4 regions of the Moorella sp. E308F genome follow, and region 3 is predicted to be linked to each of the others. Evidence: riboswitches for the same ligand, from Rfam matches in the RefSeq annotation. Region 3 holds a riboswitch; each other region holds the start of a gene.
What was found. Region 3 has a riboswitch for cobalamin ahead of E308F_RS00230 (ribonucleoside triphosphate reductase). Riboswitches for the same ligand answer to the same signal wherever they lie in the genome.
Positions count from the first base shown of each region.

Region 1 (3,224 bases), on a different contig from region 3:
TGAAGTCGCCGGTGGCGTTATTCAGCTGGAAGCCGTGCTGGTAGATATTGATCCCGCTACCGGCCGGGCAATGGCTATCCAGAGGTTGCAGCACTACGGCACGGCGTAAATTAACCATTGGACAAGATATCTATGCAGCTAGCTGATTTACATACCCATACTACGAGTTCCGACGGTCTGCTTTCACCCCCAGAACTAATCAGGCTGGCAAAGGCCAAAGGTTTAACGACCCTTGGTGTCACCGATCATGATACGGTAGCCGGCCTGGCAGAAGCCCTGGCTGCCGGCAGCAGTTACGGCGTGACGGTCATTCCTGGGGTCGAGCTGAGCACCGAGTGGGAAGATAAAGAAATTCATATTCTGGGTTATTACCTTGATTGGCAAAAGGAAAATTTGCTGGCCTTCCTGGAAACTATGCGCCAGGCGCGTTACCGGCGCACGGCCCGGATGGTCGCCAGATTACAAGAGCTGGGTTATGATATCAGCATGGGCGAGGTCGAGCAGGAACTCAGGGGCGAGGCCGTGGGCCGTCCCCATATCGCAGCCGTTCTGGTCCGTAAGGGATATGCCCCCTCTGTGGAGGCGGCCTTCAAAACCCTGCTGGCACGGGGCCGGCCTGCTTATGTCCCGCGGGAAAAAGTTGAACCTGGCCGGGCGGTGGAGGTAATATTAAAGGCTGGCGGAGTGCCGGTCCTGGCCCACCCGGGCTTAAGCCCGGCTGATGCCCTTCTTCCGGCCCTTGTTGATGGCGGCTTACAGGGTATCGAAGCCTATTATCCTCTCCACGATGCCGCTGCCACCAGGCGTTACCTGGAATTTGCCTCCCGGTATGACCTGGTGGTAACCGGCGGGTCAGATTTCCACGGCATGGTTGACAACAGCCATGCCGACCTGGGGACCTGCCGGGTGGGCACAGCGGAACTGGAGCAATTACAGAGGCGAGCGGAAAAGATTAAAGCTCAAGCGACTAAGGTTTGATTTCCAGGCATATACTTTAGCAAACTAATAATGAGGGGGTGGGGCCGTTGGCTGGCAATGAGGCAGCTGGCCTTTACCGGCGTATCCAGGAGCTGGAAAGTAAGGTAGAACAATTACGGGTCAGCCGGCGTGTCTTGCTACGCCTGATAGAAAAAAGTGAAGCCGAAAAGTGGGAGATGGTAAATCGCCTGCGCCAGGAAAAGGAAAAGCTCCAGCTCCGCAACCGGCGCTATGCCCGGGCTATCTGGGAAAAGAATAAAGAGCTGGCTATGATCACAAATAAGTTGCAGGGCATATCGTTACCCAGGGCTTGACTGATAGGAGGGAGCGATTTATACTATAATTAACTTAATAGGGAACAGGTGCCTGAAAGGTTAAAAGGGAATCAGGTGTAAATCCTGAGCGGTCGCGCCACTGTAACCGGGGAGCCTGCTTCAAGGCCACTGGTATTATACCGGGAAGGCGAAGCCAGGCAAGGAGCCGGAGCCAGGAAACCTGCCTGTTCATTTCACCCTCGCGTTAAGGGGCCTAAAGTTAGGTGATGTGACTCCAGCTGCTTCGTGGGGGCTGGAGTTTTTATTTTAGGAGGCCATTCTATGGGGTACGGGTCGTTAATCATGGTAACCGGGGGGGCCAGGAGTGGCAAAAGCCGCCTGGCTGAAGAACTGGCTGCTGCCGGAGGCGAAAAAGTAGTCTACCTGGCCACGGCGACCGTGGACGATGCCGAAATGGCGGCCCGGGTGGACATGCACCGGCGCCGACGACCGGCTGCATGGCTGACGGTGGAAGCTCCCCTGGCCGTCACGGAAGCCGTGGCCCGGGAAGGGCGGCGTGCCGGTACCATCCTCCTGGACAGCCTGGGCATGTGGCTCAGCAACCTTTTGAGCCAGGAGGCGGCTGGAGCAGGAGACAGCTGGGAAAAAAGTACGGCGGCTGTAGAAGCCATCATGGTCAAAGTGAGGGAACTGGCGGCCGTAGCCCGGCAGGTACCGGCGCGGGTAATTATTGTTACTGAAGAAGCGGGAATGGGGCTCATTCCTCCCTATCCCCTGGGCCGGGTTTTCCGGGACCTGCTGGGCCTGGCCAACCAGGAGATTGCTCGCCGGGCCGACCAGGTCTACCTGGTGGTGGCCGGCCTGCCCCTGGTTTTAAAGGATAATAAGGCTAATGAAGAAAGGTTGTTGGGAGGAACTTCTCCGAAAATACAATAAAAACTGGAGGAGAAATCGTTGCAGAGGGAGTTACGGCGGGGTTATACCACAGGTACCTGTGCGGCTGCTGCGGCGAGGGCGGCGGCCATAGCTTTATGGCAGAAACAACTGGTGCGGGAGGTTACCCTTACCCTGCCGCGGGGGGAAAAGGTAACCCTGCCGGTTACCGTGCACCAGGGTCCGGGCTGGGCCGAGGCCGTGGTGGTCAAAGACGCCGGCGATGACCCTGACGTTACCCACGGGGCTGCCATCCACGTCCGCGCCCGGCAATCCGGCCGGGGGTTGACTTTGCGCGGCGGACCCGGCGTCGGGACAGTAACCCGTCCCGGCCTGGCTATACCGCCGGGGGAACCGGCCATTAATCCCGTTCCCCGGCAAATGATCGCCGCGGCAGTTGCCGATGTAACCCCGCCCGGCCAGGGCCTGGAGCTGGAAATCAGCATCCCCGGGGGGGAAGAGCTGGCCCGGCGGACCCTCAACCCCCGCCTGGGGATTGAGGGCGGCCTTTCGATCCTGGGCACTACCGGTTTTGTCGAACCCATGTCCGAAGAGGCCTACCGTACTTCCCTGATACCGCAAATAGACGTCGCCCTGGCTGCCGGCTGGGAGACCCTCATCCTGACCCCCGGCCGCCTGGGGCAGCGCCAGGCCGAAGAACGCTATCACCTGCCGGCTGCGGCCATTGTTCTGACCAGCAACTTTATCGGCTACATGTTGGAGGCCTGCGCCGGGCGGGGGGTGAAGCGGGTGCTCCTGTGGGGGCACGGCGGCAAGCTCATCAAGGTGGTGGGAGGCATCTTTTATACCCACAGCCGCCTGGCCGACGCCCGCCAGGAAATCCTGGCCGCCTGGGCCGCGGCGCGGGGGGCATCCCCGGAAGCCGTGCGGCAGCTTTTAGAGGTAACTACAGTGGAAGCTGCCCAGGAAATTATCCATAGCCACGGTCTGGGGCGAGAGTTCTGGGACACCCTGGCGGCCCGGGCCAGCCGGCGGGCCGAGGACTTTGTCCGTGGTGAGCTCACCGTAGGTACGGTT
Region 1 is NZ_BJKN01000002.1:276,047-279,270, forward strand. It holds gene E308F_RS07745 (TIGR00282 family metallophosphoesterase) at 1-109, shown strand, start outside; gene E308F_RS07750 (PHP domain-containing protein) at 133-978, shown strand; gene E308F_RS07755 (translation initiation factor 2) at 1,026-1,292, shown strand; cobalamin riboswitch at 1,322-1,495, shown strand; gene cobU (bifunctional adenosylcobinamide kinase/adenosylcobinamide-phosphate guanylyltransferase) at 1,575-2,189, shown strand; gene cbiD (cobalt-precorrin-5B (C(1))-methyltransferase CbiD) at 2,208-3,224, shown strand, end outside.
Region 1: it holds a riboswitch for cobalamin, as region 3 does, so the genes downstream of both, cobU (bifunctional adenosylcobinamide kinase/adenosylcobinamide-phosphate guanylyltransferase) here and E308F_RS00230 (ribonucleoside triphosphate reductase) in region 3, are expected to answer to the same signal.

Region 2 (3,224 bases), on a different contig from region 3:
CGCCAAAGGAGTTGGTGAACCCGCTACCATCCCCACCGTACCGGCCATTATCAATGCTATTTACAATGCCGTGGGAGTTCGCATTACTGAATTGCCGGTTACACCGGAGAAAATCCTGGCCGCCCTGCGGGAAAAAGAAGGAGAGAAGAAATGAGTATTTTAATCAAGAACGGTACCCTGGTTACCATGAACCCCCGGAGGGAAGTTTTCCAGGGGGATATCTATATTGAAGACGACCACATCGCCGCCATCGGCAATACACCGGCCACTGCCGACCGGATTATCGACGCCACGGGCCAGCTGGTCATCCCCGGCCTCATCCAGCCCCATATTCACCTCTGCCAGTCCCTCTTCCGCGGTCGCGCCGACGACCTGGAACTCCTGGACTGGCTGCGCCTGCGCATCTGGCCCCTGGAAGGTGCCCACGACCCCGAGTCCCTTTATTACTCCGCCCTGCTGGGCATCGGTGAACTTTTCTTAAGCGGCACCACCACCATCGTCGACATGGAGACCGTCCATCATACCGATGCGGCCATTGAAGCTATTGCCAAAAGCGGCATCCGGGCCATTACCGGCAAAGTAATGATGGACTTTGGCGAGGACGTTCCGGACAGCCTTAAAGAAACAACGGCGGCCTCCCTTAAAGAAAGCGTCGACCTGCTGGAGAAGTGGCACGGCCACGCCAATGGCCGCATCCAGTACGCCTTTACGCCCCGTTTTGTCGTCTCTTGCACCGAAGAATTATTATTAGAAGTCCGGGACCTCGCCCGCCATTACGGCGTTAAAATCCACACCCATGCTTCAGAAAACCGGGGTGAATGCGCCCTGGTGGAAAAACTCCACAACCGGCGCAACGTCATTTACCTTGACGATCTCGGCCTCACCGGTCCCGACCTCATCCTGGTCCACTGTATCTGGCTCAGTGAAGAGGAGAAGGATATCCTGGCCCGCACCGGTACGAAAGTGGTCCACTGTCCTTCGTCTAACTTAAAGATGGCTTCCGGTATCTGCCCGGTACCGGATCTCCTGAGCCGGGGTACTGTGATTTCCCTGGCCGCCGACGGCGCGCCGTGCAATAACAACCTGGACGCCTTTATGGAAATGCGGGTGGCAGCTTTGATCCAGAAACCCCTCCATGGGCCCACCGCTATGCCGGCGCCTCTGGTCTTTGAAATGGCCACCCTGGGCGGGGCCCGGGCCGTGGGCATGGAAAAGGAAATCGGCAGCCTGGAAGTAGGGAAGAAAGCCGACCTGGCCTTGGTTTCCCTGGCGGGCCTCCATACCCAGCCGGCGGGCTGCGTCGACGTCTACACCCAGCTGGTCTACCAGGCCAGAGGCTCGGATGTCACCCTGACCATGGTCGACGGCAAAATTGTCATGGAGGAAAGGCAATTGAAGACCATTGATGCCGGTGAAGTCCGGAAAAAGGCCGGTGAAGCCATCCTGCGTGTCGCCCGGCGAGCCGGGCTGGCATAACAACTCCTGGCAAAAAATCATCAGGAATAAGGACTTACCAAGCTACGTTAAAACCCCTGGACATCATATCCAGGTTATGCTAGAATAACATTAAAGTGAATATGTTCCAGGCAAATACGGGAAGTCAGTGCAAATCTGACACGGTCCCGCCACTGTGAGGGGGAGCGAGGCACCATCAAGCCACTGGGTAATACCTGGGAAGGCGGTGCCGGAGCAGTGATCCCGAGTCAGGATACCGGTTGCCTGGAAACCTTTACCCCTACGCCGGATAGGGGGTGGTTGGCCAAAACCATGGCAAGCATACCCTCTGCTTGTGTAGGAGCAGAGGGTTTTAAATTGCATACAGTATGGGTGCGCGGTCTCGAGAAGACCGGGCTTAAATTCAGCCGCCGGCAGGGGAGAGGTTGGGCAAATCACCGCCTGGAAGCGGGAACTTGCCGCAACCGATGATGCCCGGCCAACAGGCTAGCCTGTTCTGAGGCCACCAGGGTCTCAACCCGGGGAGGTGGTTTAGTTAGGCATGCCTGTTTTAGCGGCGCCACCGGTTTCCCCGGCAAAACAGCCGGGGATTTTTAGTTTCTACAGGGAGGACGGCGCGTTTTGATTTTAGTGGTAGGGAGTACCGGCGAGGGAAGGCAGTTAATCCGTAACCTGCGGCAGGAAGGCTACGAGGTTGCCACCTGGACTGACAGCACCTATGGCGAACAGCTGGCCCGGCAGGATGGGGCGACGTTAATTTTAACAGATCCCTTAACGGAAAGTAATCTAGCCGCCCTGAAGGTTGGCCGGGCGTTGGAAGCAGTAATAGACGCCACCCTTCCTTACCCCAACCAGCTATCCAGGACCCTGGAAGCCTGGTGCCGGCAACACTGCTTACCTTACCTGCGTTTTTTACGACCAGAAACAAAGTTGCCGGACGACCGCCTCATTTACCAGGTGGCAACCTGGGAAGAAGCCGCCCGTACTGCCGCCGGGTTGGGGGAGACTATCTTTTTAACTACCGGTACCAATAACCTGGAAGTGTTCGTCAAAAACCCCCTGCTTAAAGGTAAACGCATTGTGGTCAGGGTATTACCGGAGCACCGGGTAATTAAAAAATGCCAGGACCTGGGCTTGACACCCCGCGACATTATCGCCATGCAAGGGCCTTTTTCCAAAGAAATAAATAAAGCCATGTTTAAAGCCTATAGGGCCGGTGTTATCGTCACCCGGGACGCCGGTCCGGCCGGCGGTACCGGGTCCAAAATTGCCGCCGCCCTGGCGCTGAAGATCCCGGTAGTAGTAATCAAGCGGCCTTCCATCCAGTACCTTTATCCAGTTTACACAGTTGCCGAAGCCATCGCCCTGTTGAAAAAAATAGCAACGGCATTTCCAAGTTCAATTCCAGAGGGAGGTATATAGCGTGTTCCGCCGTATAACCATACTGGGTATGTATATCGTGCTGGCCATGGCCGTCCTGCCCCAGCCGGCCTATGCCATGCACATCGCCGAGGGCTTCCTGCCCTTCAACTGGGCCGCCTTCTGGTTTGTCGTCGTCCTACCCTTCTGGTTCTGGGGCCTGCGGTCCATCCAGCAGACCGTTAAAAGCAACCCCGGGCTGAAAATGCTCCTGGGCCTGGCAGGCGCCTATGCCTTTGTCCTGTCGGCCTTGAAAATCCCGTCAGTAACCGGTAGCTGTTCCCATCCCACCGGCGTGGGACTGGGCGCCATCCTCTTTGGCCCCTCTGCCATGAGCATCCTGGGAGGTA
Region 2 is NZ_BJKN01000002.1:604,074-607,297, reverse strand. It holds gene E308F_RS09495 (xanthine dehydrogenase family protein molybdopterin-binding subunit) at 1-154, shown strand, start outside; gene E308F_RS09490 (5'-deoxyadenosine deaminase) at 151-1,476, shown strand; cobalamin riboswitch at 1,534-1,734, shown strand; gene cobK (precorrin-6A reductase) at 2,086-2,877, shown strand; gene E308F_RS09480 (energy-coupling factor ABC transporter permease) at 2,906-3,224, shown strand, end outside.
Region 2: it holds a riboswitch for cobalamin, as region 3 does, so the genes downstream of both, cobK (precorrin-6A reductase) here and E308F_RS00230 (ribonucleoside triphosphate reductase) in region 3, are expected to answer to the same signal.

Region 3 (3,224 bases):
TGCATCCAGTCCAGGGTGTCGAGGTAATCCTCCTGGCTGATCCCCATATTATTGCCAGACTCTAGAGCCAGGTCTACCACTTTCTGCAGGTTTACGGGGACGCGGCCTTCTGCCGCCAGTTCCGACCGCATGGCCCGGACCAGGTCGCCCATATTCACGCCCACCGGGCAGTAGACTGTACAGCGGCCGCACATGGTGCAGAGCCAGATCATATCTGACGCCAGGAGCCGGTCTTCCATCCCCAAAAGGAGCAGGCGCACCATTTTACGGGGGTCTACGGGGGCGCCGATGTCGCCGGTAGGGCAGCCGCCGGTGCACACGCCGCAGGCCAGGCAGGTCTGCAGGCTGGCTCCGCCCATGGCCCGGGAGATTTTTGCAAGGCCAGGCGCTTCTGTAGCCAGCAAAATGGACATAAACAACACTCCTGGATAAAATTTAATGAATGGTGCTAGAAGTTAAAAAACGGATATTTCCTTGCCTTGTAACCCTGACTATACTTTCCGGTGGAACTGGTAGCCACAATACCAGTTTTTCTTTTGCCAGCAGGGACGCGCCCCTTCCTTTGGCTCTTCTAAAGGGGTGCTTATGCATTTGCCATCCTGCCAGCAGGGGTAAAAGGCGAGGTAATTAGGGAGGTTTGCGAGCCGGCAATGTTTGCCATCAAGGAGGCGTTTAATAAACATTAACCGTTGTAAGTCCAGTTCCGAATAGCAGCGCCGGCCGTTTTTCCTCATGGGAACAACCAGTCCCTTTCGTTCCCAGCGACGCAGGCGGTGGGGAGAAATATCTAAGACCTGGATAACCATACCGATGGGATACACCGGCCTTCTTCGCCCCGCTTACTATTGATCTTACTTATATCATATTTGTTGAACAAACCCATGTCAATAAACTTATAAAAAATCTTACAACAAAGTTATTTAGATATAGCAAAATTATGTTTTCAGATAGGAGAAAAGCGATACTTGATCTGGGATGATAAGTTAACGTAAAATAAAACTGCCAATAATTTATAAACTGATTGTTAAGCGAGGCGGCTTTTAATGCCTGAACAAATGTTATATACCATCAGCGTGGTCGCCGATTTACTGGGCATACAGCCGGGCACCCTGCGGGTCTGGGAAAGACATAAACTCATCCAGCCCGCACGCAAGAACGGGCGGCGCCTTTACTCAAATAATGACTTGAAACGGCTGCGCTTCATTCAAAAGCTCATCGATAAAGGCTTCAATTTAAACTCCATCAAACACTACCTGGCCTTCTATCCTTGCTGGTTATACGAGGACTGCCCGGCCTGCTCCCGGAAGACTGAACGCATAGGGTGCGCCAAGCCATGCTGGAAGGAGGAAGGGACTTACTGCCAGATCTCCTTTGACGATCCCTCCCTTTGTAATACCTGCCCCCATAGAAAACAGGAAACAAAGTAATTCCAGCAAGGAAAAATAGCCCCAGGTGAATAAAAACAGTGCTTAACCGGGGGATGAGAAGGTTATATAGCGGCAGGATTTTGCCTCATCTTTGTCGAAGATTACTGTGTTGAACATTACCAGAAAAGGATTCTCGCGGGTGCCAGGGAAGCCGGTGCAAGTCCGGCGCGGTGCCGCCACTGTGAGGGGGAGTACCTGCTAAAGGAGCCACTGGTCCAGCACTCAGCAAGATATTTACAGCTACGGGTTAATTTCTTATAGTATTAAGAAGTACCCGGAGTAGTGCATCTAAAGGAGCTGAGTGCTGGACTGGGAAGGCAGCAGGGAGCGTTGAACCCGAGCCAGGAGACCTGCCCGTGAGATTTCACCGTTAAACCACGGCCATGGTGAAGGTGAGGTAAGGGAGGATTTACCCCAGCTACGCAGGCGTGGTTGGGGTTTTTCATTCAGGCAGGCGAAAGGAGATTTAAATTTTATCATGATACCCAAGAAGATCATCAAGCGCGACGGCCGGGTAGTGGACTTTGACGAGGAGAGGATAATCAATGCTATTTACAAAGCGGCCCAGGCTGTCGGGGGCCAGGACCGCCGCCAGGCCAGCCAGCTGGCCAACCAGGTGACGGCCCTTCTGGCGGAAAAATTTGCCGACAGGCTGCCTACCGTCGAAGACGTGCAGGACCTGGTGGAAAAAGTATTGATTGAGAATGGCCATGCCCGGACGGCCAAGGCTTATATCCTTTACCGGCAACAACATGCGGAATGGCGGGATTTCCGCCACCTTCTGGTCAACGTGCAGGAAATGGTCCAGGGCTACCTGGACGGCCAGGACTGGCGGATTAATGAGAACAGCAACATGAATTATTCCCTCCAGGGCCTCAACAACCATATCATCGCCGCCGTCAGTTCCAGGTATTGGCTGGAAAAGGTCTACCCGCCGGCTATCCGCGAGGCCCATGAAAGGGGCGATATCCATATCCACGACCTGGGGTTGTTGGCGCCCTATTGCTGTGGCTGGGACCTGGCCGATTTACTGGAAAGCGGCTTTGCCGGCGTGGGGCAGAAGGTAGAAAGCGCGCCGCCCAGGCATTTCCGGACGGCCCTGGGGCAGATAGCCAATTTCTTTTATACTTTGCAGGGAGAAGCTGCCGGTGCCCAGGCCTTTTCCAACTTCGATACTTACCTCGCCCCTTTTATCCGTTACGACGGCCTGGACTACCGGGAAGTCAAGCAGGCCCTGCAGGAATTCATCTTTAACCTCAATGTACCCACCAGGGTGGGATTCCAGACGCCCTTTGTCAACCTGACCATGGATGTGGTTGTGCCGCAGATTTTAGCTAACGAGCCGGTGATTATCGGCGGCGAGCGCAGGAAAGAATGTTACGGCGACTTCCAGCAGGAGATGGACTGGCTGAATACGGCCTTCTGCGAGGTGATGATGGAGGGAGACGCCCGGGGCCGCATTTTTACCTTCCCCATACCTACCTACAATATCACACCGGATTTTCCCTGGGAAAGCCCGGTGGTAGAAAAAATCCTGGCCATGACGGCCAAATACGGCATCCCCTACTTCGCCAATTTTATCAATTCCGATTTAAAGCCCGAAGACGTGCGGAGTATGTGCTGTCGCCTGCGTCTGGATAACCGGGAACTCAAGAAACGCGGCGGCGGTCTCTTTGGGGCCAACCCCCTCACCGGGTCGATAGGTGTAGTCACCATAAATTTGCCCCGACTGGGTTATCTTTCTAAAACGAAGGAAGAATTTTTCACCGGCCTCAAAGCGAAGATGGACCTGGCAAA
Region 3 is NZ_BJKN01000001.1:36,273-39,496, reverse strand. It holds gene E308F_RS00245 ((Fe-S)-binding protein) at 1-413, opposite strand, end outside; gene E308F_RS00240 (MerR family transcriptional regulator) at 492-821, opposite strand; gene E308F_RS00235 (MerR family transcriptional regulator) at 1,044-1,427, shown strand; cobalamin riboswitch at 1,548-1,799, shown strand; gene E308F_RS00230 (ribonucleoside triphosphate reductase) at 1,906-3,224, shown strand, end outside.

Region 4 (3,224 bases), 860 kb from region 3:
GCCGGCGGCGAGGATGCAGGTGGCGGGGCCGGCCGATTTGTGCAAGTCCAGCTCCGGTAAGCCCGGCCGCCAGTTGATCTGCAGCCTGTATAAAGCGGCCAGATCCCGGGCCTCGGCCAAGATGCCCCTGGAACCGACGGGAACGATTTCCCGGATGCCCGGCTGGTCGAGGAGCAGGCGTACGGTTTGCAGGTCTGCGATTTCCGGATCGTCGAGGAAGACCTCGGTTCCGACCTTGGGCCGCCCGAAAAGGGCCAGGGCGTCGCCGGCAGCCAGGCGCCCTATTAGCAGCTCTGCGGTAGCCGCCAGGCCGATGACGGTGATCCCTATCCCGGACTGGATAGTGGGGACGTTTTTTTCGCTGCTGCCGGTGAGGGCTTTCTCCGGATCGATACCCAGCGAGCGGACCTCGTCGGCTACGCCCTCCCGGATGGCCGCACCTGTAGGTTCCGGTTCCACGGAGAGGGTGTTGACGATGCAGACCGGCCAGGCGCCTACCGCCAGGACTTCCATCAAGGCTACCCTGGCGGTGAAGCGACCCAGGACGTATCCCGGCACCCGCACCACGTCGGCTTCCTTGGGGCCGATGGCCCCGGCGGAGTCGCAGGCGATCACCAGGGATCTTTGCGCCTCCAGGTCCAGGATGGTCAAATCACGGTAGCGGCGGGGGGAAAGGGTGGCCGGGGTCATTTACCTTCACCTTTCCCCCGGCCGGCGGCATAGCTGGCGGGATATACCCGGCGCAGACTGGTGAAGGCCGTCGCGGCCAGGACGATGTTCAGGGCGGAAGCGATTAATAAGGGCACCACCATGGCCAGGAAGAATGCTTTGCCGAACCCCGGCAGGGGGATGAACAGCGCCGGGAGTAACAGGCCGTTGAGGGCTATTCCCGCTGCTATCCCCAGCCAGGGGGAAAAGCGGTAGAAAAGGGCAAAAAGGGCGACGACGGCGGCCATTCCGGCGGCGATTACCAGGTGGAGGGGCGGGGTGAGGGGGAACCCGGCGGTAAAGGCGGTGAGCAGGTGCCCCAGGGAAGCTATCAGGGCCCCGTCGGCGGGACCCAGGATGAGGGCGCCGAGAAAGCCGGGAAAAGAATCGAAGGCCGGGGTGCCGGTGATGCTGGGTATTTTTAGATTGGCGCCCACAGTTGACAGGGCGATGAGCATGGCCAGGGTCGCCAGGCGTCTGGCCGTCCAGCGGCTTGCCTTAACGGCCGGGGAGGAAAGTTCCGGTTTTGCCATGTTTGCTTCTCCTTTCTAAAGAAGACTTTGTCAGGGGTGAAATGGGGCCGGGCCACCCGTAACAAAAAAGTCCCCAGCCGTCTTCCGGCTGGGGACTTTACCATCATCCCCGGTTGCTTCTCCCCTTTCCTGGCGAAGGTGAGAGGTCACATGGACAGGCAGGTCTCCTGGCTCGCGCTTCCTCGTTTGGCGATGCCTTCCCGGGAACTATCCCAGTGGCGTTATATCGCCAACTCCACGCTCACAGTGGCGGGACCGCGCCGGATCGCCGCCTGAAAAGGCGGTTACCGGACTTCCCTATTCTCCCCCTCCCGGGGGCACCTGTCCATTTTTTCATATATGGTTGTCAATTATTAATATAATCTACCACCGTGCTTTTGGCAAGCCCTGTTTTCCGAAAGTAAGCCCGGGAAAGACTTTCCGGGGGAGGTAGCCGCACCGTGTTCGATTACCGGGCCGCCACGGGGCTGTGTTGTCCGTCTATTCCTGGCGGAAAAGACCGGTTCCGGCCGGGTTACCCTAGCTCACCATCCAATTTACCGCCAGTTCTCCCGGGGCGGTAACCCGTTTACCCTCTGCTAACTTCAGGGCTGCCAGGCCGGTGTCGGGATAGGCGCTTTCGCCGTGCTGGGAAAGATCCAGGCCGGCTTCCTCTTCCTCGGCTGTGCCCCGCCTGGCAATCCCAGGGCCTCATGAGCTTAACCGAACGCTATTCTTATCTTCGTCAAGCTTGGTGAACCGCCGGATGCGGACCCGCATGTCCGGTGGTGTGAGAGGACGGGGGCTAGCCGCCCCCTCCTACTCGATTTGCTAACGAAATTTAACAGGGTAAAGGAGGATTTTTCCTTTTTATGACGAAAAAATACATTTGGCCGGGGAGGGAGCGCCCGGCCGGTAAATAAAAAGGGGAGGTGTTGCCGTTGATCTCTACGGTTACAAGCACCACCGTTACCACCATTGCCAGCTCCACCATGGCCGCCGGACTGGGCCTGGCTGCTGTCCTCTGCTTGATTGCCTTCCTGATCGCCAAGGAACTGCTGGATGCCGGCGTCAGCGTCGAGGGTACGGGTGAAGGTGCGGCCACAACCCTTTACCCGTGGGTACGACCCCTTAGCCGCGCTTTGACCGTGGGCATCATCCCCTTGCTCATTGGCTTCGGGTTTATAGTCCTGGTAAGGGTGATGGCCGTCCTTTAAAGCAGCCATTAAAGCGATGGTGGTAAAACGCCATGAGCCCGGATTGGGGGCTCGCCACCGGACCGCAAGGAACGGTGGTATTTTTTTGGGGGAATTTTTTTGCGCTTGCATACCTGGAAAGAGCTCGTCTACCTCGACGCCATGGCCCTGGTCCTGGCCCTAATCATCCTCCTGGGCGGTCCCCAGCCCCTGCGGGTCGCCCTGGGGCTGCCCTTTGTCCTCTTTTTGCCGGGCTATTGCCTGATAGCGGCCCTTTTTCCCCGGCAGGGGGACCTGGACGGCATCGAGAGGATAGCATTGAGCTTTGGCCTGAGCATCGCCGTCGTACCCCTCATCGGGCTGGGCCTCAACTACACCCCCTGGGGCATCCGCCTCTACCCCATCCTTATTTCCCTGTTAATCTGGATCCTGGGCCTCTCCGCCCTGGGCCTCACCCGCCGCCGGCGGCTGCCCCCGGAGGAGCGTTTTACCATCGCCCTGGAGCTCAAGCCCCCGGCCTGGCGCGCCCTCACACCCCTGGATCGGGTCCTCTCCATTGTCCTCATTGCGGCCATAATCTTTGCCGTGGGCAGCATCGTCTACGTCGTCAAGACGCCCAAAGTGGGGGAGCGCTTCACGGAATTTTACATCCTCGGGCCTTCCGGCAACGCGGAAGGCTACCCGCGCCGGCTCACCCTGGGTGAGAGCGGCCGGGTCATTTTAGGCATCGTCAACCACGAGTACGCCCGGGTGGAGTACAGGGTGACGGTGCGCCAGGGGACGGACGACCTGGTGCAGCTCGGCCCCC
Region 4 is NZ_BJKN01000001.1:896,658-899,881, forward strand. It holds gene E308F_RS04515 (AIR synthase related protein) at 1-690, opposite strand, end outside; gene E308F_RS04520 (ECF transporter S component) at 687-1,241, opposite strand; cobalamin riboswitch at 1,382-1,581, opposite strand; gene E308F_RS04530 (hypothetical protein) at 2,162-2,437, shown strand; gene E308F_RS04535 (DUF1616 domain-containing protein) at 2,537-3,224, shown strand, end outside.
Region 4: it holds a riboswitch for cobalamin, as region 3 does, so the genes downstream of both, E308F_RS04520 (ECF transporter S component) here and E308F_RS00230 (ribonucleoside triphosphate reductase) in region 3, are expected to answer to the same signal.